DNA from 3 places in the Streptomyces sp. NPDC046335 genome. Region 2 is predicted to be linked to each of the others. Evidence: riboswitches for the same ligand, from Rfam matches in the RefSeq annotation. Region 2 holds a riboswitch; each other region holds the start of a gene.

Region 1 (7,843 bases), on a different contig from region 2:
CACCGAGGCCTCCCCTCCCCGTACCTGACGGTGATCTTCTCCCTCGACGGCCCCATCGCCACCGGCCACACCCCCGCCCAGGCCACCGGCGCGAACGCCATCCGCACCGACATCATCGTGGGCGGCCTCCACCAGCGCCCCGCCCATGTCGTCCAGCCCGAGCACGAGGCCGGCATCCAGCTGGCCGTCCACCCCCTCGCGGCCCGCGCGCTCCTCGGCCTGCCCGCGGCCGCGCTGACCGGTGAGCTCGTCGTCCACGGCACGGACGTGTTCGGCGAGCGCGCCGCCGAGCTCCGTGAGCACCTCTGCGAGCTCGACGACTGGGAGGACCGCTTCGCCGCCCTCTCCGCCTATCTGCGCCGCCGCGCCGCCGACGACCGGGCGGCCGGTTCCGTACGCCCGGAGGTCGCCGAGGCCTGGGCCTGGCTGGCGAGGCACCGCGGCGCGGGCACCCTCGGCGGCCTCTCCCGCCACGTGGCGCTCAGCGAACGCCGCCTGACCTCGCTGTTCCGCGCCGAGACGGGCCTCGCCCCGAAACAGGCGGCGCGCCTGATGCGGTTCCAGCACGCCAAGGCCGCCGTGGCCCGCGCCGCCGCGAAGGGCGCCCCGCAGGACCTGGCACGGACCGCGGCCGACTGCGGCTACTACGACCACTCCCACCTCGTACGGGACTTCCGGCAGTACACGGGAGCGAGCCCCACCGGCTGGCTGGCCGAAGAGTGCCGGAATATCCAAGCCGGGGCGCACGCGCCGGACGGAGAGTAAGAGACATGGACACCACCCAGAGCACCACACCTGCCCCCACCATCTGGCCCACCCTCCAGGCCGAGGACGCCCACGCCCTGATCGACTTCTTCGTCGGCACCGTCGGCTTCCTGCGCACCGCCGTGTACGAGGACGGCGGCCGCGTCGCCCACGCCCAGCTCGACTGGCCCGAGGGCGGCGGCATCATGCTCGGCTCGTACGACCCGGCCGCGGCCGACGGCGCGTGCGGCAAGCCCGGCGCCTCCGGTGCCTACGTCGTCACCGACCAGGTGGACGCCCTGTACGCCCGCCTCACCGAGGCCGGCGTGGAGATCATCAGGGAGATCGAGGACAAACCGTACGGCAGTCGCGAATTCGGCATCGCCGATCCCGAGGGCAACCGCTGGTTCTTCGGCACCTACCGCGGGGAGCCGAGGCCCGGCAAGACCCCCTGAGCCCGCGTGATAACTTGCGCAAGCCAGTCAAACCCACACCTGGGCCAGGGAATCCGGTGCGAATCCGGAACTGACGCGCAGCGGTGAGGGGGACGGGCGGAGCACATGGCCACTGGGCGTCCACGGACGCCCGGGAAGGCGCTCCGCCCGGTCGATCCCGAGTCCGAAGACCTGCTGGCGCCTCTGCCCGCACACCGGGCGGCAGGGGCCGTGACGCAGGCCAGGCTCCGCGTATGAGCCGTGAGACTCAAGGGATCACGTGTCCTCGAAAGCCCGAATACTTCAGTTCCCCTTTCCCCCGCTCTCTCTGTCCTCCCCGTTCAACCGGTTCGTCCCGTTCGCCCTGTGCTGCGCGGGAGTGCTCGCGACGCTGACCGCCTGCGGCGGCGGTTCCGCCGACGGGGCGAGGACGGCGGGGGCCGCGCGGGACGGCTACCCCGTGACAGTCGCCTCTTGCGGCGAGAAGACCGAGGTCAAGGCCCCGCCGCAGCGAGCCGTCTCGCTCGACCAGGGCTCCACGGAGATCCTGCTCTCCCTCGGCCTCGCCGACCGCATGGCGGGCACCGGCACCTGGACCGACCCGGTCCTGAAGAATCTGGAGAAGGACAACGCCGGGGTGGAGCGGCTCGCCGACCGCTACCCCGCCATGGAGAAGGTCCTCTCCAAGGAGCCCGACTTCGTCAGCGCCTCCTTCCTCTACACCGTCGGCAAGGGCGGCGTCGCCGACCGCGCCAAGTTCACCGACGTCGGCGTCCCCGTCTACGTCTCGCCCAGCGACTGCGCGGGCAAGGACAACGACGGCGGCGGCGACGGCAAGCGCGTGAAGACCCTCACCATGGACACCGTCTACGGCGAGGTACGGGACTTGGCTAAGGTCTTCGGCGTAGAGAAGCGCGGCGAGAAGCTGGTGGCGGAGCTGAAGGGCCGCGTGGCCAGGGCCACCGAGGACATCGACGCCTCCGACACCTCCCTCCTCTACTGGTTCGCCAACTCCGACGCCCCGTACATGGCGGGCTGCTGCGGCGCCCCCGGGATCATCACGCGCGAGCTCGGCGCCGAGAATGTCTTCGACGACACCCACGAGGAGTGGCCCCAGATCAACTGGGAGACCGTCGCCGACCGCGACCCCGACGTCCTCGTCATCGGCGACCTGACCCGCAAGTCGCAGTCGGCGGAGTCCGCCGCGGCGAAGATCAGGTTCCTGGAGTCCAACCCGGCGACCAAGAACCTGACCGCCGTCAAGAAGAAGCGGTACGTGCTGCTGAGCGGCCAGGCGATGAACCCCACGATCCGTACCGTCGACGGCATCGAGCAAGTGGCCGCCGGGCTGCGGAAGTTCGGGCTCGTCAAGTGACGTCCGCCGCTCCTGTGGCGCGGAAGCTGCCTCGCCTGGGTCTGCTGCGCCGGGGCCTGATGCGCAGGGTTCTGCTGCGCCGAAGCCTGCTGTGGCCGGCCGGAGCCGCCGTACTCGTGCTCTCCGTGGCGGTGGCCGTCACCATCGGCCCCGCCGACATCTCCGTGGCCGACGTGTGGTCGGCGGTGGCCGCGCACCTCGGCTGGGGAGAGACGCGGCTCACCCCGATCAGGGACGGCATCGTCTGGAACCTGCGGATGCCGCGCACCCTGCTCGCCGCGGTCTGCGGCGCGGGCCTCGCGGTCTGCGGGGCGGTCATGCAGTCCCTGCTCCGCAACCCGCTCGCCGATCCGTTCGTGCTCGGGGTGTCCTCGGGCGCGTCCACGGGCGCGGTCGCGGTGGTGGTCCTCGGCGTCGGCGGGGGAGCGCTGTCGATCTCGGCGGGCGCCTTCGCCGGGGCGCTCTGCTCGTTCGCCCTGGTGCTGCTCCTGAGCCACACTCTGGGCGGCTCCACGGACCGGGTGGTGCTGTCCGGCGTGGCCGCCATGCAGCTCTTCTCCGCGCTGACGTCGTTCGTGATCCTCACCGCGGGCGACGCCGAGACCACCCGTGGCGTGCTGTTCTGGCTGCTTGGCTCGCTCAGCGGGGCCGGCTGGACGGACGTCTGGATGTGCGGCGCGGTGCTCGCGCTGGGGCTGCTGATCTGCCTGGGCCACGCCCGTACGCTCGACGCCTTCGCGTTCGGCCAGGAGGCGGCGGCGACACTGGGCGTACGGGTGGCCCGCACCCGCCTCGTCCTCCTCTGCGTGACGGCGCTGCTGACCGCGGCCCTCGTCAGCTCGGCGGGCGCCATCGGCTTCGTCGGCCTGGTCCTGCCGCACGCGGCCCGCGCGCTCGTCGGCTCGGGCCACGCCCGGCTGCTCCCCGTGACGGCGCTCGCCGGAGCGGTCTTCCTGGTCTGGGTGGACACGTTGGCCCGCACGGCCCTAGACCCCCAGGAGGTGCCGGTGGGCGTGGTGACGTCACTCATCGGAGTACCGGCGTTCGTGGCGGTGCTCTACCGGACGCGGAGGGTGTCGTGAGGTCCGGGACGGGGGCTTCGGCTGTTCCGGCAGCTTCGGTGGCTTCGGCCGGTCTGGGGGCTTCGGCCGGGGAAGGTCTGCGCGCCGAACGCGTGGCCCGGGAGGCCGGCGGCCGTCTCGTCGTCGACGGCGTCAGCCTGGCCCCGCCGCCCGGCGCCACGGTGGGGCTCCTCGGCCCGAACGGCTCGGGCAAGTCCACGCTGCTGCGCATCCTCGCCGGAGTCCTCGCCCCGGCCTCCGGGATCGTCACCCTGGACGGCCGGCCCCTGCCGGACACCCCGCGCCGCACGGTGGCGCAACGCATAGCGGTGGTGGAACAACACGCCACGACCCAGGTCGAGTTGACCGTACGAGATGTGGTCCGCCTGGGCCGCATCCCGCACCGCCGCGCATGGTCGGCCCCGTCACCCGAGGACGAACGGGCGGTGACCGAGGCCCTGACCCGCACCGGCCTCGTGGACCGGGCGACCCAGTCCTGGCACACCCTCTCCGGCGGCGAACGCCAGCGCGTCCAGATCGCACGGGCCCTGGCCCAGGAACCCCGCGAACTCCTCCTGGACGAGCCGACGAACCACCTGGACATCCAGCACCAACTGGACCTGCTCACGCTGGTCGCCGAACTCCCCGTCACCAGCGTGATCGCCCTGCACGACCTCAACCTGGCGGCGATGTTCTGCGACCACCTGCTGATCCTGAAGGACGGCAGGGCGTACGCGACGGGCACTCCGGCCGAGGTGATCACGGAGAAGCTGATCGCGGACGTGTACGGGGTACGGGCGGTGGTGACCCCGGGGGAGACCGGCGCCCCGTCGGTCCGCTTCCTGCGCGCCTGAGCCCGCAGCGCCGCCCGCAACCAGGCCAGACGCGCCCAACTGGCCCTTAACGCACCCAACTCGGCCCCGTAGATTCCCCGGAAGAAGCAAGAAGAACCGCACGGAAGAAACGAGAAGCGATGCCAGAAGCGCGGATGAAGTCGGCGGAGGCGGAGGCGGAGTCGCTGTCGGCGGCGGTGTCGGTGATAGCCCACCTGAGCGACACGCACCTGGACACACGTCCCGAGGACGGCGGCCGCAGCAAGGCCCGCATCCGCGCGGTGATGGACTACCTCAACGACCTCCCCTACGACCTGGACGCGGTGATAGTCACCGGCGACGTCACGGACCACGGGACTCCGTCCGAGTACGCGGAGGCCCGCAAACTCCTCGCCACCCGCCACCCCCTGCTGACCTGCCCCGGCAACCACGACGTGCGCCCCGCCCACCGCGAACACCTGCTGGCGGAGCCCACGAGCCAGGCCCCGGTCAACCAGTCGTACGTGACGGACCGCTTCGTCCTGGCCCTGTGCGACACGTCGGTCCCCGGCAAGCACCACGGCAGACTGGAGGACGAGACCCTGAGGTGGCTGTCGGACACACTGGCAAAGGCCCCCGACGTCCCCGCGCTGATCGCCTTCCACCACCCACCGGTCCCGCTGCACACGCCGTACGTGGACGAGATCCGCCAGTTCGACGAGGAGCGCCTGGCCGCCCTGACCGCCCGGCACCCGAACGTGACGGCGTTCCTGGCGGGCCACGCACACACCGCCGCGGCAACGACGTTCGCGGGCAAACCCCTCCTGGTGGCCCCAGGCGTGGTCTCGACCCTCCGCCTCCCCTGGGAACACCAGACCCACGCGACCCACCACGTACACAAGGACCTGCCCCCGGCAGTGGCCTTCCACGTCCTGGACCAGGACGGCCGCCTGACGACGCACTACCGCGTCATCCCTCTCACCTGAGCCGGTCCGGCCGCCCTCACTCCTCCCCGTCGGCCGCCAACGACGCTATACGCCAGGGTTCGCCACCCCTTGCAGGGCTGTCACCAGTGCATTCTGAAAGATCTATGTCCGGTGAGGCCCGCGCCACCCCCTAACGCCAGGGGTTCGCGACGGCATTGCGCCATGATATTGATCATGGACGGGGCTGCGGATGCTTGATGCTCCCGTCGACTTGGTGTTTGCTCGTTGAGGAGCTGGATGGCTCCGGCGCTGCATAGGACCTGGCCCCGGGAAGCACCCCGAGGCCAGGCCCCCGTGCAGGGCCGCAGGCGGGTCCGGCCGAGTGGAAAGCGGTCGGGCTCGCTTGCCCCACCAGCCGTCCGGACTCTCCCTGACGTGTCACGCAAAGTGCTCGACACACCCCGCGATGGCAGTGACCGCAGTGAGGAGCAGGGTCGCGAGCTGAACCCAGTCCGGTAACTGGCTTCGCTTGCGGCACTTCCTCCGTCGCGTTGATCGCTCCATCTCGCCCGATCTCCCGTCTCTCGTCGTTCCCAACCTTGTTGGGACCCACCTGGTCGAGGTGGGCGTGCAGGGAGAGAACGCATCGGGCTCTCCGCAACGTAGCGGGCGCTCCAGTAGCGCAGCCCGTAGTTCCGGGGTGGCGAATGCTGGCGAAAGGACGCACATCAACTGCCTGCGCACCTGCCGCTAAGGGCCTTCGTAGGGCATGGCGCCGAACGCACCGAGGGCCGCAGACAAGCGCTTTTACGGCTCACTCAAGTTCCCCGAGCTGGCCGGCAATCCTCCCTATCCGCTGACCAATGCCATGAACGAACTGAGCAACATGGATGGCTCGGTCAATGCGGCAGCGACGGCCAACAACCGCATGATCCCCGGCGCCCCTTCTCCACGGCGTCGGATCGCCGCACTCATGACTGGGCATGACCAGTGGGCGTGGTGCTATTCCTGAGTGAAGTCCGCCTCAAGTGGCTTGCGGACTTGTTTGCACTGCGAATAGGAGTGCATGCCAGGAGGACCCTGTGCGCCTATCGCCCGCATTTCCCTCTGTCGATTCTTGGTGCAGACGGGCAAACGTGCGGGTCAGGTCCTTGATCCCTTCCCGGTGTGACCGTGAGCGCCTCGTTCTTCACTGTCACCAAGCACCTTGTTGCGTTGCTCTTCGCGCAGTGGACCAAGCGCGCAACACCCTGCAACGCCCCCCGTTGCAGCGCATTACGCGCCCGTTGTTAGGCGATCACTGGGTGACCGGGACGCCGCGTTCCCACAGCTCCTCAGCGTGATCGCGGAAGCGGTCGAACATGCCGCTGTCAGCGCGGCGGTGCAGGTGCAGGAGCGGAGAGTCATGACCGACCAGGCGAGCCAGGTGCGGCGTGACGAGAGCGTGATCGTCGAAGCGGAAGACCGACAGGGACACGTGGTTCGCCGCGTCCTCCGGTGCACTGAAGCGGGCTTCGAGTCCTTCGACGGTCCCCAGCCGGCCGAGCGCCTCCAGGGTGATCCGGCAGCGCGTCGAGACGCTCAGGGCAGTGTCCTCGATGGACTCGCGATGCCGCGTCACTTCGTCCTCTGGGTTGCCGATCAGGAAGCGGACGCGGCAGCCGGACGCGGCCTTACGGCGCAGCATCTCGGAGAAGGCGGGGACCTGGCTCCACAGGAAGTAGTTCGTGTAGCCCGCGAAGAGGATTTCGTGGGCCGCGTTCTGTGTGAGGTCTGCCCATAGCGACGATGGCGCGGCGGACCGGTATGCGTACGACTGGACGATCTCCAGGTCGCCCCCTGTTTTGATCCGTTCCTTGACGACTTTGGGCCACAGCATCTCTTCGTCCACTCCCAACGCCTCTGCGGCGTCCTGCCTGTTCCGTGCGTGCGGAACCAGGTCTTCGTCCGACAGCCACCGCTCGATGGTCTTGCCGGTTACCCCGAGGCGCGCAGCCAATCGGCGCGGCGACTGTCCGGCCGAATCCATAGCTGATCGCAAGGCTGTGTTCAAGGTAGTCCCCCGAGACATTTGGGCCTTCTTCAAGGTAGCGCCCAGGCGTTCCAACTGTCCTCAGGAACGGCGAGATACGTCCCTGACGGGGGTTCAGGATCGAGATAAAGACCCCCGCGACGCGCGAACGTCCGGAGGCGTGGCCAACGCTTGGAGGAGCGTCGACATGGTCGACAGTATCGGTCGGGGACAAGTACAGGGAATGGTGGCCGGAGCAGCGGCAAGGGCCGTGGTCGAAGAGCTGGGCGTCGGCGCGCTGGTCATCGACGAGAACAGGCGGCGCCTGGGCAGGCTCATGGGTGCCTGCGGTCCGTTCGTGCAGATCAGGCCCCCGATGGGAGGCCGCGAGAGCGAGGTCCGCCCGGAGCACGTCCGCCTGGCCGCGCCGGACGAGATCGTATGCGCCCCCGTCACTGTGAGGCGGCCGTCGTGATCCAG
Region 2 (7,843 bases):
ACGGCGGCGAACTGGTGCGGCTCGCCGTCGCGCAGGCCGTCCCCGTCGGCGGCTTCACCGGGTGGCGCCAGGCCATGCCGGTCACCCAGTGGTCCGTCACCAAGCGGCCTGTCACCAAGTCCGGAATGTCTGGAGAACAACAACGATGACCGTGTACTTCATCGGCGCGGGCCCCGGTGCCGCCGACCTGATCACGGTGCGCGGCGCCCGGACGCTCGCGGCCTGCCAGGTCTGCCTGTACGCGGGCTCCCTGGTGCCGCGCGAGCTGCTCGCCGAGTGCCCCGAGGGCGCGCGTCTGGTGGACACCGCGCAGCTCGACCTGGACCGGATCACCGCCGAGCTGGTGGGTGCGCACGAGGCGGGACTCGACGTGGCGCGGCTGCACTCGGGCGACCCGTCCGTGTTCAGCGCGGTCGCCGAGCAGATGCGGCGGCTCGACGCGGCGGGGGTGCCGTACGAGGTGGTGCCGGGTGTTCCCGCGTTCGCCGCGGCAGCGGCCGCCCTGAAGCGGGAGCTGACGGTGCCGACCGTCGGCCAGACGGTGATCCTCACGCGCGTCGCCCAGCGGGCCACGGCCATGCCGGAGGGCGAGGACCTGGCCACGCTTGGCCGCAGTGGCGCGCTGCTGGTGCTGCACCTCGCCGCGGGCTACGTGGACCGGGTCGTCGAGGAGCTGCTGCCCCACTACGGCGCCGAGTGCCCGGCGGCCGTGGTCGCCCTGGCCAGCCGGCCCGACGAGGTGATCCTGCGGGGCTCCCTCGGCGACATCGCGGACCAGGTGAAGTCCGCGGGCATCGTCCGCACCGCCGTCATCATGGTGGGCCGCACACTCGGCGCCTCACAGTTCCGCGACAGTCACCTGTACTCCCCGGAACGGGACCGGCACGTCTGCTGAGCGCTCACGGGGTGCTTCGGCCCACCACCGTGCCCGCTCTGTCGATGCAGATGACGTCGACCTCGACCGGGGCGCCGCGCAGGACCGCCAGGGCCTCGTCGCGGGCCGTGGTCGCCACCAGGTCGCCCAGCGGGACGCCCGCCGCCTCGCACAGGCGCAGGGCCTCCAGGCCCGTGTTGGCCGCGGCGATCCGGCCTGCCAGGGCTTCGGAGGCGCCGCCGCGTGTCGCCAGGTCCGCCAGGAAGCCCTTGTCGACCTGGGAGCGGCCCGAGTGGAGGTCCAGGTGGCCCGCCGCCAGCTTGGAGAGCTTGGCGAAGCCGCCGCAGATGGTGAGGCGGGCCACGGGGTGGCGGCGTATGTACTTCAGGACCGCTCCCGCGAAGTCGCCCATGTCGAGGAGGGCTTCCTCGGGGAGGCCGTACTCCGCCACGACCGTCTTCTCCGAGGTCGAACCGGTGCAGCCCGCCACATGCGTGCGCCCAGCCGCCCGCGCCACGTCGACGCCGCGGCGGATGGAGTCGATCCACGCCGAGCAGGAGTAGGGCACGACGATGCCGGTGGTGCCGAGGATCGACAGGCCGCCGAGGATGCCGAGCCGCGGGTTCCACGTGGAGCGGGCGATCTCCTCGCCGTGGTCGACGGAGACGGTGATCTCCACGTCCGGGGCCGTGCCCGCGCTCGCAGCCACCCGCGCCACGTGGTCCCGCATCAACTGCCGGGGCACCGGGTTGATCGCCGGTTCGCCCACGTCCAGGGGCAGGCCGGGGCGGGTGACCGTGCCGACGCCCGCGCCCGCCCTGAACACGACGCCCGAGCCCGGCGGCAGCCGCCGCACCGTGGACCGCACCAGCGCGCCGTGCGTGACGTCGGGGTCGTCGCCCGCGTCCTTGACGATGCCCGCCATGGCGTACGCGTCCCCGCGCTCCTCCGCGGCGAGCGCGAAGGCGGGCGTCTGGCCCTTGGGCAGCGTGATGGTCACCGGGTCGGGGAAGTCGCCGGTCAGCAGCGCCGTGTACGCGGCCGTGGTCGCCGCCGTCGCACAGGCGCCGGTCGTCCAGCCGGGCCGCAGACCGGTGTGCTTGAGTTGGGCGCTGCGCCCGCCCTTTGCCTCACTCATGAAGGAAACCGGACTCCGTGCACGTATTGATTCTTGGGGGAACGACCGAGGGCCGCCGCCTGGCCGAGCTTCTCGTGGGCGAGGCGGGAGAAGCGTACGAGGCGGGAGAGGCGTCCGAGGCGGGGCCTCGGGTCACCAGTTCCCTCGCCGGGCGCGTCGCGGCACCCCGGCTGCCGCCCGGCGAGGTCCGCGTCGGCGGCTTCGGCGGGGCCGAGGGGCTCGCGGCCTGGCTGCGCGAGCACCGCGTGGACGTGCTCATCGACGCCACCCATCCTTTCGCCGGGACGATCTCGTTCAACGCGGCGACGGCCGCCGCCTCGGCCCATGTTCCCCTGCTCGCCCTGCGCAGGCCCGGCTGGGTGGCGTCCCCGGGCGACGACTGGCATCCGGTGGGCTGCCTGGAGCAGGCCGCACAGGCCCTTCCGGCCCTGGGTGAGCGCGTCTTTCTCACCACCGGGCGGATGGGGCTCGCCGCCTTCGCCCGGCCCGAGCTGGACGCGCTCCGGTTCCTCGTGCGGTCCGTGGACGCGCCGGAGCCGCCGTTCCCCGAGCGGATGGAGGTGCTCCTCGACAGGGGCCCGTTCACGCTGGAGGGCGAGCGTGAACTGCTGCGGCGGCATCGGATCGACGTGCTCGTGACGAAGGACAGCGGCGGCGCGGCGACGGCCCCGAAGCTGGCCGCCGCGCGCGAGGCGCGGGTGCCGGTGGTGGTCGTGCGGCGCCCGCCGACGCCCGAGGGCGTACCGGTGGCGGCGACTCCGGAGGAAGCGGCCGCCTGGTTGCGACGGCGCGCCTAGCTGCTGTCCCCTCCCTCGTCTAGCTCCCGTCCCCGCCCTCCGGGTACCTGCGCGGTGTCCAGACGATCTGGTCGCCGCCGGACCGCCGCGTCCACCGCGTCTGCGAGGAGCCCACGATCAACAGCGTGCGCATGTCGACCTCGGCCGGGTCGAGGTCCGCGAGCCGCACCACCCGTGCGCTCTCCTCGGGACCGCCGATGTCACGCCCGAGCACCACGGGAGTATCGGGCGCCCGGTGTTCGAGCAGCAGCTCCCGTGCCTTGCCCACCTGCCAGGTGCGGCTGCGTGAGCCGGGGTTGTAGAGGGCGAGGACGAGGTCGGCGGAGGCCGCGGCGGCCAGGCGCGAGGCGATGACCTCCCACGGCTTGAGGCGGTCGGAGAGCGAGATGGTGGCGTAGTCGTGGCCGAGGGGGGCGCCCACGCGGGCGGCGGCCGCGTTGGCGGCGGTCACCCCCGGCAGCACCCGCACAGGAAGGTCCGCGTACGCGTCCTGCGAGGCGGCCTCCAGGACAGCCGTGGCCATGGCGAAGACGCCCGGGTCGCCGCCCGAGACGACGGCCACGCGCCGCCCGCGCCGCGCCAGTTCGAGGGCGAACTCGGCGCGCTCGGACTCCACGCGGTTGTCGGAGCCGTGCCGCCGCTGACCCGGGCGGTGGGGCACGCGGTCCACGTAGGTGGTGTAGCCGACCAGGTCGTCGGCGGCGGCGAGCGCGCCGCGCGTCTCGGGGGTCAGCCAGAGCGGTCCCGCGGGCCCGGTGCCGACCACGACGACCTCGCCGCGGGCGTCCGCGGCCGGCTCCGGCGCGGGGCCGCCGGTCAGCGGGGCCACCCGGCTCGGCAGCACGGCCACGGAGAAGTACGGCACCGACTCCGGGTCCACATCGGCGAGGCGTCCGGTGCGCTCGCCCTCCATGGTGGCGCGCTCCACGTAACGGGCCTCGTCCAGGCGGCCCACGCGCTCCAGGGCGCCGCGCACCTTGCCGAAGGTGCGGCCGAGCTTCATGACGACCGCCGAGTCCGTCGCCGCGAGCCGCGCGGCGAGCTCCTCCTCGGGGAGGGTGCCGGGCAGGATCGTGAGGATCTCCTCGGCCTCCACCAGGGGTTCGCCGAGCCGGGCCGCCGCCGCGCTCACCGAGGTGACGCCGGGGATGACCTCGGTCTCGTAGCGGTGGGCCAGGCGCTTGTGCATGTGCTGGTAGGAGCCGTAGAAGAGCGGGTCGCCCTCGGCGAGTACGGCGACCGTGCGCCCGGCGTCCAGGTGCTCGGCGAGGCGTGCGGCGGCGGCCTCGTAGAACTCGTCGAGGGCACCGCGGTAGCCGCCGGGGTGGTCGGTGGTCTCCGTGGTGACGGGGTAGACCAGCGGCTCCTCGATGTGGTCGTCCCGCAGGTGCTTCGCCGCGATGGAGCGGGCGATGGAACGGCCGTGCCGCGCGGAGTGGTACGCGACGACGTCGGCGGCGGCGATGACCTCGACGGCCCGTACGGTCATCAGGGAGGGGTCGCCGGGGCCGAGCCCGACCCCGTACAGCTTCCCCGGATCAGTGGTCTCGGTGTTCACTCCGCCTCGCTCGCAATCGCGTTGATCGCCGCCGCGGCCATCGCGCTGCCGCCGCGACGTCCCCGTACGACCAGGTACTCAAGGCCCGAGGTGTGCTCGGCGAGCGCGTTCTTGGACTCGGCGGCGCCGACGAAGCCGACCGGTATACCGAGCACGGCGGCCGGGCGCGGCGCGCCCGCCTCGATCATCTCCAGGAGGCGGAAGAGCGCGGTGGGCGCGTTGCCGATGGCGACGACGGAGCCTTCGAGGCGGTCGCGCCAGAGTTCCAGGGCGGCGGCGCTGCGGGTGGTGCCGAGCCGCGCGGCGAGGTCGGGCACGGACGGGTCGGTGAGGGTGCAGACCACCTCGTTGCCTGCCGGGAGCCGCTTGCGCGTGACGCCGCTCGCGACCATGTTCGCGTCGCACAGGATCGGGGCGCCGTCGCGCAGCGCCTTGCGGGCGTCGGCGACCACGCTGGGGCTGAAGGCGAGGTCGCGGACGAGGTCGACCATGCCGCAGGCGTGGATCATCCGCACCGCGACCTGGCTGACGTCGGCGGGCAGACCCGCGAGGTCCGCCTCCGCGCGGATGGTGGCAAAGGACTCGCGGTAGATCGCCGCGCCGTCCTTCTCGTAGTCGAACACTGTGCTCTCGCTCATTTCGTGGCCGTTGTTGTGGTTGCCGATGTCGTACGCGTACGTGCCTGTGCCGTACGTGCCGTGGTGACCGCCTCGGTGAGGGTGGTGCCGGTCACGGGGGCCGCCGTGCCGCCGGTGCGGGCCGTCACCTCGTACCGCCCTTCGCCGGTGGCGAGTACGTCGACCCAGTCACCGCGCGGGTGTCCGCAGCGGCGCTCGCAGCCCGACCAGTGGACGGGCAGGCCGCCGGGGGCCGGCACGGCGTCCGCGCGGACGTCGGCGAGGGACTTGGCGCAGCCGGGGCGTCCGGTGCAGGCGCCGACGCCGAGCCAGGGCGACGCGGGGTCGGTGATGAACCCGGCGTCGGCCAGTGCGGCCAGGCGGTCGCGGGCCGCCGTCGCGTCGGCGAAGCCGGGGAGGACGAAGCCGCGCCACGGGGTAACCCGCAGTTCGTCGGCGGGCAGCGGCAGAAGGGCCCGCCACTGGGCGGCGGTGACCCGGCCGAGCGGGGCGTTGACGGCGACGGCGCGGCCGATGACCCCGGGCAGCGGCGGAACCGCCACGAGCGGCTCCTCCGCCTCCGCCCCGGTCACCGGCACCGCCGGGATCGACGCCCGCCTCAGCGCCTCGGCCACCCCCGCGTCGCGGCCGGGAGGCAGTTCCCGTACCCGCCAGGCCCCGTTGCCCGCCTCGCGCGCCGCGGCGAGGAACGCCCCGGCCGCGGCGAGGGCGGCGCGCGGGGCGTCCGCGGCGGCCACCCGCACCGCCAGGGCCCCGACCCGCGCGACCGCCGTCCCGCCCGATTCTGCGATCAAGGTCACATCGCCGCCGAGCCCCGCCATGTCTCCGCGACCGTCGTCGAGGGCGAACAGGAAGCGGCCGGACAGCGCGGTGGTCCACTCCTCGGCGCAGAGGAGCCCGTCCAGCTCACGGGCCCACAACTGCACGTCCGCGAGGCCGTTCTCGTCGATTCCGGCGAGCGGGGAGGCCACGATGTTCCGTACGCGTTCATGGCGCGCGGAGGGCAGCAGGCCGGCGTCCGCGAGCGGCGCGGCCAGGGTGGAGCCGCAGTCTTCGGCGAGGCCGCGCAGCTCGACGTTGCCGCGCGAGGTGACGCTGAGCCGGCCGTCCGCCAGGCGCTCCGCCGCGTCGGCAAGGACCAGCGCCTGACGGCCGGTCAGAAGCCCTGCGGGCAGCCGGAGTCGGACCAGCGCACCGTCGTCGGCGAGGTGCGGGCGCAGGGCTCCGGGACAGGCGTCGCCCCGGTCACGTATGAGGGATTCGCCCTTGTTCGTGGAGGTTGCTCGGGTGGGCGGCATGGCGGCGAGCATACCCACGCGCCTGCGGGCGGTCGCCTCCCGACGAGGGCCTTCGGGGCGGGCGGGCGCCCGCTCCGGCGCGGGCAGGACTTACTATGCAGACGGCGGTCCGCCAGGTCCGCCGACGCCAGCGACGGCGTGGGCCCGACAGGGGCCCGAAGGAGGAAGCCCGGTGCGAATCCGGCGCGGTCCCGCCACTGTGAGCCCCACCCACGTGGGGTGAGCCAGGAACTCCTGCCGTCCATACGACCACCCGGGGCGCGGACACCCCGAGGAAGGCCTGCGCCCGCATGCTTCTGCTGCTGTCGACCTCCGACACCGATCTGCTCAGCGCCCGCGCGGCGGGGGGTCCGGTCGACTACCGGTTCGCCAACCCCTCCCGCCTGGACCTCGCCGAGCTGCCCTCCCTTCTCGACGGCGCCGACCTGGTCGTCGTACGCCTCCTCGGCGGCGTCCGTGCCTGGCAGGACGGCCTTGACCAGCTCACCGCCAGCGGTCTGCCGGTGGTCGTGCTCACCGGTGAGCAGGCGCCCGACGCCCAGCTCATGGCCTCCTCCACGGTGCCGGTCGGCATCGCCGCCGAGGCGCACGCCTACCTCGCGCACGGCGGCCCCGCCAACCTGGAGCAGCTCGCCCGCTTCCTCTCCGACACCGTGCTGCTCACCGGCCACGGCTTCGAGCCGCCCGCGCCCGCGCCGTCCTGGGGCCCGCTGGAGCGCGCCGCGCGTGACGTCGAAGGCCCGACCGTGGCGCTGCTCTACTACCGCGCCCACCACATGAGCGGCAACACCGCGTTCGTGGACGCCCTGTGCGGCGCGATCGAGGACGCGGGCGCCCGCCCGCTGCCGCTGTACGTGGCCTCGCTGCGCGCCCCGGAGCCGGAGCTGATCGAGGAGCTGCGCGCGGCGGACGCCATCGTGACGACGGTCCTCGCGGCGGGCGGCACCAAGCCCGCCGAGGCGTCGGCCGGCGGTGACGACGAGTCCTGGGACGCGGGCGCGCTGACCGGCCTCGACGTGCCGATCCTCCAGGCGCTCTGCCTGACCGGGTCGCGTTCGGCCTGGCAGGAGAACGACGAGGGCGTCTCGCCGCTCGACGCCGCAAGCCAGATCGCGGTGCCGGAGTTCGACGGGCGGCTGATCACCGTGCCGTTCTCGTTCAAGGAGATCGACGAGGACGGCCTGCCCGCCTATGTCGCCGACGCGGAGCGCGCGGCCCGCGTCGCCGGGATCGCCGTGCGGCACGCCCGCCTGAGGCACATCCCGGCCGCCGACAAGCGCCTGGCCCTGGTGCTCTCCGCGTACCCGACCAAGCACTCCCGCATCGGCAACGCGGTGGGCCTGGACACCCCCGCGTCCGCCGTCGCGCTGCTGCGCAGGCTCATCGACGAGGGCTACGACTTCGGGCCCACGGAGGACATCCCGGGCCTGGTCTCCGGTGACGGCGACGAGCTGATCCGCGCGCTGATCGACGCGGGCGGCCACGACCAGGACTGGCTCACCGACGAGCAGCTCGCCGCCAACCCCGTCCGCATCCCGGC
Region 3 (7,843 bases), on a different contig from region 2:
ATCTCGTGCCGGGTGCGGACGGTGTCGGGGAAGCCGCGGCCGACCACATGCTCGTTCAGCCGCTCGCCCGAGCCGACGCCCAGCACGAAGCGGCCGTCCGAGACGAGGGCGAGGGTGGCGGCGGCCTGCGCGATGATCGCCGGGTGGTAGCGCACGGTCGGGCAGGTCACTCCCGTCGCCAGCTGGATGCGCGAGGTCTTGGCGGCGATGGTGCCGAGCACGGTCCAGGCGAACGGCGAGTGGCCCTGGTTGTCGAGCCACGGGTGGTAGTGATCGCTGATCTCGACGAAATCGAAGCCGGCTTCCTCGGCGAGAACCGCCTGCCGAACCAGTTCCTTGGGGCCGAATGCCTCGGCGGCCAGCTTGTAACCGATCTGCATTGCTTGCTCCTCGTTTCCTCGTGCGACGGCACCGTTTTCGTCCGCACCGAGGTACCCGGCGATTTCGACGCTTAACGCGCGCCTGTTCTCCCCATTCTTTTCATCCGGTCAGGTGCGCCGCATCCCGAGATTTACGCCGCGATACGGGGTTCACGCCGCATGGCCCACAGGACCGGACCGCCTCCGGGCAGCCGCGTCTCTTCCTGCACGGAAAAGCCGAAGTGCTCGTAGAAAGGCAGATTGGACGGCTTGGAGGACTCCAGGCGGACGGGCAGACCCGCCGCGTCGGCCTGGGCGAGTCCTGACCGCAGCAGGTTCGCCCCGTGCCCCTGACCGCGGGCGGCCGGATCGGCGCCGACGACGGCCAGGTACCAGTGTTCTTCCTCCGGCGTGTGCTCGGCGGCGGCCATGGCGGCGTCACGGAACAGTTCGGCGCGCTCGCCCAGGATGACCTGGAGCTCCTGGACCGTCTCCGCGTCGGGCACGGCCTTGGCCCGGCCCTCCGGCGGCACCCAGAAGGCGGCTGCGGCGCCGGTGCGCTCGCAGACGCCGTGGTGGACGTACTGCCTGGTGAAGAGCGTGGCGAAGTACCGCCCGAGGCCCGCGTTGCGCGAGGCGGCGTCGGGGAAGAACCAGCGCATCATCGGGTCGTCGTCGAAGGCGTCGGCGAGGACGCGGCTGATGAGCGGGGCGTCGTCGATCGTGGCCTGCTGTGGGCTGTTCGATATCGGCATACGGGCATTCTGCACCGCTGATGATCTTGGCTCGGGGCGGGGGTGGCCGGGAGCGCACGCGCGCGGCGGGCTTCCCGCGCGGCACGCGACGGGGCGCGGCGCCCCCCTCACATTAAAGACGGGCGCCCCCTCGCATAAAGGGGGCGCCCGCCATGATGTGCCGCCGGTCAGTGCTTGCCGGTGTCCTTGATCTTTTCCTTGGCCTGACGGGCGTCACCCTTGGCCTGTTCGGCACGGCCCTTGGCGGTGAGGCGTTCATTGCCCACGGCGCGTCCTGCGGCCTCCTTGACCTTGCCGCTGATCTGCTCGGTCTTCGCCTGGTTCTTCTCGTTGGCGGCCATGTCGCTCACCCTCCGATGGTTCGGGATTGTGTGCTGCGTATACGCGTGGCCGCCCATGGACGATGTAAACGTGCCTCACCGAGAGAATTCGGCGGCCGGGATTTCCGCGTGTCACACCGGTCCGGCTGGGAACCCCGCATGCGGGAACAGTGCGGAACGGATCGGAGCGGGGCATGGCCGGCGAGGACGAGGGGCAGCGGACGCCGGGTGCTGTCCGGCGCTGGTCCGGCCGGGCGCGGGACTGGTGGCAGCGGGCCCTGGCGACACCCGGCTACGAGCGTCACACCCTGCTGCTCATCTTCAAGAGCACGCTGGCCGCGACCCTGGCCTGGTTCATCTCCTACGACGTGCTGCACACGACGTCACCCGCCTTCGCGCCGTTCTCCGCGGTGCTGATCATGCAGGTGACGGTCTATCAGTCGCTGCTGCAATCGCTGCGCTACCTGGCGGCCGTGGCGGTCGGCGTGGCCATGGTGGCGGCCCTGGGATTCATGATCGGATCGGACCTCCTGACGTTCGTGCTCGTGGCGGTCGTCGGCCTGACCATCGGGCGCTGGCCCGCGCTCGGCTCCCAGGGCTCCCAGGTCGCCACCGGAGCGTTCTTCGCCTTCTCCGTCTACGCCCTCGCCTCCACCGGCAGCGAGAAGATCACCCAGCTGGGGCAGATCGTCCTCCTCGTCCTGATCGGCTGCGGCATCGGCGTCATCGTCAACCTCACGGTCGCCCCGCCGATGCGGCACAGCAGCGCGGAATCCGGCCTCCGCACGCTCTCCGCCGCCCTCGGCGACCTGGTGAGCGACATGTATCCCGTACTGCGCGAGAACGAGATCGACGCCGACCACTGTGCCCATTGGCACAGCAGGGCGGAGCAGACCGGCGGCATGATCACACAGGCGCGCGACGGTTTCCGTACGGCCGAGGAGAGCCTCTACTACAACCCCCGGCTGCTGTTGCGCAGGAAGCGGGGCGGCCATGTCTCGTTCGAGGGCTACGGCGCGGTCCTCGAAGCCCTGGTGCGCGCGCTCTACCAGGTCTCGTCGCTGACCCGCAGCCTCGACCAGTGGACCGAGCAGGAGGAGGGCAGGCTCGACGACGGCGCGTTCTTCGGCAGCTACGCCGACTTCCTCGAAAGCATCTCGAAGATCACCGACGTGCTCGCCGAACTCGACGAGAACTCCCTGGCCGAGCAGGCCCGGCACCTCGGCGAACTGGCCGACGACGCCCAGGGCCGCGCCCGCGCGGTGACCGAGCAGGCGGCCCGCTCCGGCCTGCCGCTGGCCGACCCGGCCCGCCCGTACGGAGTCCTCGTCGTCGAGGCGAACCGCCTCATGGAGGAGTTCCAGCACACCTGCGACGTGCTCAAGGACACGTGCTGACCTCCGGCCCGTGGTGGCCCCAGGACCCTCCGAGAGCCGTTCGCACCGTTTGTGCCCCGGGGGACACGGGCACCCGACCCGGGTCACCGATCTTGGGCGGCACGCGGCACCGGCCGCCCATGCCCGACTTCCGCAGGAGGCCTCCCCATGCAAGAGGGCCAGCACGACGCCCGCACGAGCGACCACGGCACGCCGCAGGTCACGTCCGAGCCGACGCCTCCGTTCCCGGGGGACAAGCACGGCCCGCCGCCCGGCGTCGAGGCCGACATGTCCCCGCGGCCCCGCTACGAGGCACCGCGGTACAAGGCCGCCGACAAGCTGCTCGGCAAGGTCGCGCTGATCACCGGCGGCGACTCCGGGATCGGCCGGGCCGTCTCCTGGCTCTACGCGCGCGAAGGGGCCGACGTCGCCATCGTCCACCTGCCCGAGGAGCAGCAGGACGCCGAAGAGACCCGGCGGCTCGTCGAGAAGGCCGGACGCACCTGTCTGCTGCTGCCCGGCGACGTGAGCGACGCCGACTTCTGCCGCGACGCCGTGGCACGCACCGTGGCGGAGTTCGGCACGCTGAACATCCTGGTGAACAACGCCGCCTACCTGAACAGCAAGCTGGAGCTCGAGCAGCTCAACGCCGAGGACTGGGACCGCACGTTCAAGACGAACGTGTACGCCTACTTCCACCTGGTCATGGCGAGCCTGCCGCACCTGGACGCGGGCGACGCGATCATCGCCACGGCCACGGAGGAAGCCCTGAAGGGCAGCACCACGATGATCGACTACGCGGCTTCGAAGGCGGCCCTGATCACCTTCACCAAGTCGATCGCGCCCCACCTCGCCAAGCGGGGCGTCCGCGCCAACGTCGTCGCCCCCGGACCCGTGTGGACGGTCCTCAACACGGCCGACCCGCACATGCCCAAGGACGGCCTCTCCCAGGTCGGCAGCGAGACCCCGCTCGGCCGTCCCGCCCAGCCGGAGGAGCTGGCGCCCGCCTACGTCTACCTGGCCTCCGACGCGGACTCCAGCTTCACCGTGGGCGAGGTCCTCGCCGTGACGGGCGGTGAGACCGACACGCGCTGACCGCGGCCCGACACCGCGATGACCTGCGGGCGAGTTGTCATGCCTCCGGCTCTCGCACTACTGTCACCACGCCTTGGTGCTCGGGAAATCCGGTGTGATGCCGGTGCGGCCCTCGCCACTGTGATCGGGATGTCCGGCTCCAGCCCTCGCGGCAGCCACTGGGCGCACACGCGCCCGGGAAGGCGGAGTTCGGGCGGTACTACCCGTCAGCCAGGAGACCGGCCAAGGCACGTCGTCCATCCACGAGGTGCTGGAGAGGGTCTGCTGAGCCATGCACATTGCCGAGGGTTTCCTCCCGCCGGCGCACGCCATCGCCTGGGGCGTAGCGTCCGCGCCGTTCGTCGTCCACGGAGTCCGCTCCCTTACGCGTGAGGTCAAGGAGCACCCCGAGAGCACCCTGCTCCTGGGTGCGTCCGGAGCCTTCACCTTCGTCCTGTCCGCACTGAAGATCCCGTCGGTCACCGGAAGTTGCTCGCACCCGACGGGCACCGGCCTCGGCGCGATCCTGTTCCGCCCGCCGATCATGGCGGTGCTCGGCACGATCACGCTGCTGTTCCAGGCGCTGCTGCTCGCCCACGGCGGGCTCACCACGCTCGGCGCCAACGTCTTCTCCATGGCGATCGTCGGGCCCTGGGCCGGATACGCCGTCTACCGGCTCCTGAAGCGGTACGACGTGCCGCTCATGGTGGCGGTGTTCTTCGGCGCGTTCGTCGCCGACCTGTCCACGTACTGCGTCACCAGCGTCCAGCTCGCCCTCGCTTTCCCCGACCCCGGCAGCGGATTCATCGGCGCCCTGGGCAAGTTCGGCGGCATCTTCGCCGTCACCCAGATCCCGCTGGCGGTCAGCGAGGGACTGCTCACCGTCCTCGTGATGCGGCTCCTCGTGCAGTCCAGCAAGGGAGAGCTCACACGGCTCGGCGTACTGCTCCAGCGCAAGCGGACGGCCAAGGCCACCGACACGGACAACACCAGGACCGAGACGGGGGCCAGCGCCTGATGAGCCGGAACGCGAAGATAAACACCCTGCTGATCGTCATCGTCGCCGCCCTCGCGGTCCTGCCGCTCGTGCTGGGACTCGGCGACCACAAGAAGGAGCCGTTCGCGGGCGCCGACGCCCAGGCCGAGACGGCGATCACCGAGATCGACCCCGACTACGAGCCCTGGTTCTCCCCGCTGTACGAACCGCCGTCCGGCGAGGTCGAGTCGGCGCTCTTCGCCCTTCAGGCGGCGCTCGGCGCAGGCGTCCTCGCGTACTACTTCGGGCTGCGCAGGGGGCGCCGCCAGGGCGCGGAGCGCGAGCGGGTGCGGGACGGCCACGCCGAGCCGCCCGGCGACGCGGCGGACAGCCGCAACGGGGCCGGGCAGGCCTGATCCGCGGTGCTGCCCATCGACGCGGCGGCGCACAGCAGCCGCTGGCGCCGCCGTCACCCCGTGGACAAGGCCGTGCTCGGCCTCGGCCTCACCGTCCTCGCCATCTCGCTGCCGCCCTGGCCGGGCGCGGCCCTCGTCCTCGTCACCGCGCTCGTGGTGCTGCTCGGCCCCGCGGGCGTGCCGCCCCGCAAGCTGTGGCGCGCCTACCGCGTGCCGCTCGGCTTCTGCGTCACCGGAGCCCTGACCCTGCTCGTCCAGCTCGGCGGCCCCGACGGGTTCGTCACGCTCGCCGAAGGCGGCCCCGCGCGCGCCGGGGGGCTGCTGCTCCGGACCTCGGCGGCCTCGCTCGGGGTGCTCCTGTTCGCCTTCACCACGCCCCTGTCGGACCTGCTGCCCCGCCTGGTCGGGGCGGGGGTGCCGGCGCCCGTGGTGGACGTCGCCCTCGTGACGTACCGGATGAGCTTCCTGCTCATGGACTCCATGGGGCGCGTCCGCCAGGCGCAGGCGGCGCGGCTCGGCCACACCACCAGAGCCGCCGCCTGGCGGTCGCTCGCGGGGCTCGGCGCCACCGCGTTCGTGCGCGCCTTCGACCGGGCGGGGCGGCTTCAGGCAGGGCTCGCCGGGCGCGGCTACGACGGCACGCTGCGGGTGCTCGTGCCCGAGGCGAAGGTCTCCCGGCCCTTCGTGGCCGCCGTCGCGGTCCTTCTCCTGGGCCTGATCGCCCTCACCCTCGTACTGGAAAGGTTCCTTCCATGAGCGAGCCCCTGGTGGCGCTGCGCGCGGCGTCCTACGCGTACGAAGAGGGGCCCGCCGTGCTCAGCGGCCTGGACTTCGACGTCGCCGAGGGACGCGCCCTCGCCCTGCTCGGGCGCAACGGCAGCGGCAAGACCACCCTCATGCGGCTGCTCAGCGGCGGACTCCGCCCCAGCGAGGGCGAGTTGACGCTCGGCGGAGTCCCGGTGACGTACGACCGCAAGGGGCTGACCCGGCTGCGTACCACCGTCCAGCTCGTCGTGCAGGACCCCGACGACCAGTTGTTCGCCGCCTCCGTCGAGCAGGACGTGTCCTTCGGTCCGCTGAACCTCGGGCTGCCCGACGCCGAGGTGCGGGCGCGGGTGGCCGAGTCGCTGGCCGCCCTCGACATCGGGGCGCTGGCCGACCGGCCCACCCACCTGCTCTCCTACGGTCAGCGCAAGCGCACGGCCATCGCGGGCGCCGTGGCGATGCGCCCGCGCGTGCTGATCCTCGACGAGCCGACCGCGGGCCTGGACCCCGAAGGGCAGGAGCGCCTCCTCGCCACCCTGCGGGGCCTGCGGGACACGGGGACGACCGTGGTGATGGCGACCCACGACGTGGACCTGGCCCTGCGCTGGGCCGACGACGCGGCGCTGCTCACCCCCTCCGGGGTCCGCACGGGCCCGGCCGCGGCCACCCTGGCCGACCGGGACCTCCTGGCCCGGGCGGGCCTGAACCTGCCGTGGGGTGTCGCCGTCGCCGAACTGCTGCGCGCGCACGGCCTCCTGACGGAGGCGGACCGCGGGCCGCGCACGCCGGAGGAGTGCGAGGTGCTCCCGGGGGCGGCGTAGCGGGGCGTGTGGGCTGGATCACTCCCGGGTGCGGGAACTCGGTACTCCGCCGCCCCGACTCCTGTACCGGCACGGCCGCGACCGGCCGGCGCCGCAGGCGCGAGCCACACCCGTGATGCACGACGCGCGCAGGAGACCGCTGATGGACCACCCCCGCCGCTTCACCCCCCGCCCTTTCGTTACCCGCCGATTCAACCCGCTCCGGTCCGACCCCCGCCGCTTCACCCTCCCCGCCTTCCTGCTGCTGCTCGCCCTGGTGTTCACCGTGTCGTACGCCGTCGGCTCCTGGGCGGGGCCCGTCGCCCCCGGCATGCACGGACCCGGGACGAGCACCGGCGACGGCGGTACGCGGCCGGCCGGCGACGACGCCGAGGAGATGCCCGGCATGGGCGGGATGCACGGATGACGGCCGCCGGCACCCGGCTGACCGCGCCCGAGGCGGCGGCCGTCACCGATCTGGCCGTGGACGGCATGACCTGCGCGGCCTGTGTGCGGCGGGTCGAGAAGAAGCTGGCCCGGCTGGAGGGCGTGAGTGCCACGGTCAACCTGGCCACCGGGCGCGCCCGGGTCAGTCACCCGCCCCACGTCACGCCCGCTGACCTGGCCGCGGCCATCGAGAGCGCCGGATACACGGCGCGACCCCCCGAGCCGCCGCGGGCGGAGCCCGAGCCGGAACCGGCCAGGAACGAGGAGCGGGACCGGCTGCTCGTCGTGGCGCTGCTCTCGCTGCCGGTGCTCGTCCTGTCCATGGCGCCCGTACTCCAGTTCCGCAACTGGCAGTGGCTGTGCTTCGCGCTGGCCGCGCCGGTCGCGGTATGGGGCGCCCGGCCCTTCCACGTACGGGCGCTGCGCGGCCTGAGGCACTCCACGGCGACGATGGACACGCTGGTCTCGCTGGGCGTGATGGCCTCCTTCGGCTGGTCGGCGTACGCGCTCTTCCTCGGCGGCGCGGGCACCCCCGGCATGCGGATGCCCTTCAGC

What was found. Region 2 has a riboswitch for cobalamin ahead of cobN (cobaltochelatase subunit CobN). Riboswitches for the same ligand answer to the same signal wherever they lie in the genome.
Region 1: it holds a riboswitch for cobalamin, as region 2 does, so the genes downstream of both, ACZ6JY_RS38000 (ABC transporter substrate-binding protein) here and cobN (cobaltochelatase subunit CobN) in region 2, are expected to answer to the same signal.
Region 3: it holds a riboswitch for cobalamin, as region 2 does, so the genes downstream of both, ACZ6JY_RS10475 (energy-coupling factor ABC transporter permease) here and cobN (cobaltochelatase subunit CobN) in region 2, are expected to answer to the same signal.

Annotation. Positions count from the first base shown of each region.
Region 1 is NZ_JBVJFF010000022.1:20,167-28,009, reverse strand. Features, by position in the region: gene ACZ6JY_RS38010 (AraC family transcriptional regulator) at 1-765, shown strand, start outside; gene ACZ6JY_RS38005 (VOC family protein) at 771-1,199, shown strand; cobalamin riboswitch at 1,207-1,392, shown strand; gene ACZ6JY_RS38000 (ABC transporter substrate-binding protein) at 1,543-2,553, shown strand; gene ACZ6JY_RS37995 (FecCD family ABC transporter permease) at 2,613-3,635, shown strand; gene ACZ6JY_RS37990 (ABC transporter ATP-binding protein) at 3,674-4,468, shown strand; gene ACZ6JY_RS37985 (metallophosphoesterase) at 4,645-5,412, shown strand; gene ACZ6JY_RS37980 (hypothetical protein) at 6,122-6,364, shown strand; gene ACZ6JY_RS37975 (XRE family transcriptional regulator) at 6,650-7,381, opposite strand; gene ACZ6JY_RS37970 (hypothetical protein) at 7,572-7,838, shown strand.
Region 2 is NZ_JBVJFF010000003.1:285,356-293,198, forward strand. Features, by position in the region: gene cbiE (precorrin-6y C5,15-methyltransferase (decarboxylating) subunit CbiE) at 1-149, shown strand, start outside; gene cobM (precorrin-4 C(11)-methyltransferase) at 146-895, shown strand; gene ACZ6JY_RS08165 (cobalt-precorrin-5B (C(1))-methyltransferase) at 900-2,012, opposite strand; gene ACZ6JY_RS08170 (cobalt-precorrin-6A reductase) at 2,030-2,809, shown strand; gene ACZ6JY_RS08175 (precorrin-2 C(20)-methyltransferase) at 2,829-4,367, opposite strand; gene ACZ6JY_RS08180 (precorrin-8X methylmutase) at 4,364-4,990, opposite strand; gene cobG (precorrin-3B synthase) at 5,002-6,315, opposite strand; cobalamin riboswitch at 6,430-6,550, shown strand; gene cobN (cobaltochelatase subunit CobN) at 6,594-7,843, shown strand, end outside.
Region 3 is NZ_JBVJFF010000004.1:211,341-219,183, forward strand. Features, by position in the region: gene ACZ6JY_RS10450 (TIGR03557 family F420-dependent LLM class oxidoreductase) at 1-380, opposite strand, end outside; gene ACZ6JY_RS10455 (GNAT family N-acetyltransferase) at 512-1,114, opposite strand; gene ACZ6JY_RS10460 (CsbD family protein) at 1,282-1,455, opposite strand; gene ACZ6JY_RS10465 (FUSC family protein) at 1,629-2,831, shown strand; gene ACZ6JY_RS10470 (SDR family oxidoreductase) at 2,979-3,905, shown strand; cobalamin riboswitch at 3,963-4,146, shown strand; gene ACZ6JY_RS10475 (energy-coupling factor ABC transporter permease) at 4,177-4,902, shown strand; gene ACZ6JY_RS10480 (energy-coupling factor ABC transporter substrate-binding protein) at 4,902-5,276, shown strand; gene cbiQ (cobalt ECF transporter T component CbiQ) at 5,283-6,032, shown strand; gene ACZ6JY_RS10490 (energy-coupling factor ABC transporter ATP-binding protein) at 6,029-6,862, shown strand; gene ACZ6JY_RS10495 (hypothetical protein) at 7,005-7,268, shown strand; gene ACZ6JY_RS10500 (heavy metal translocating P-type ATPase) at 7,265-7,843, shown strand, end outside.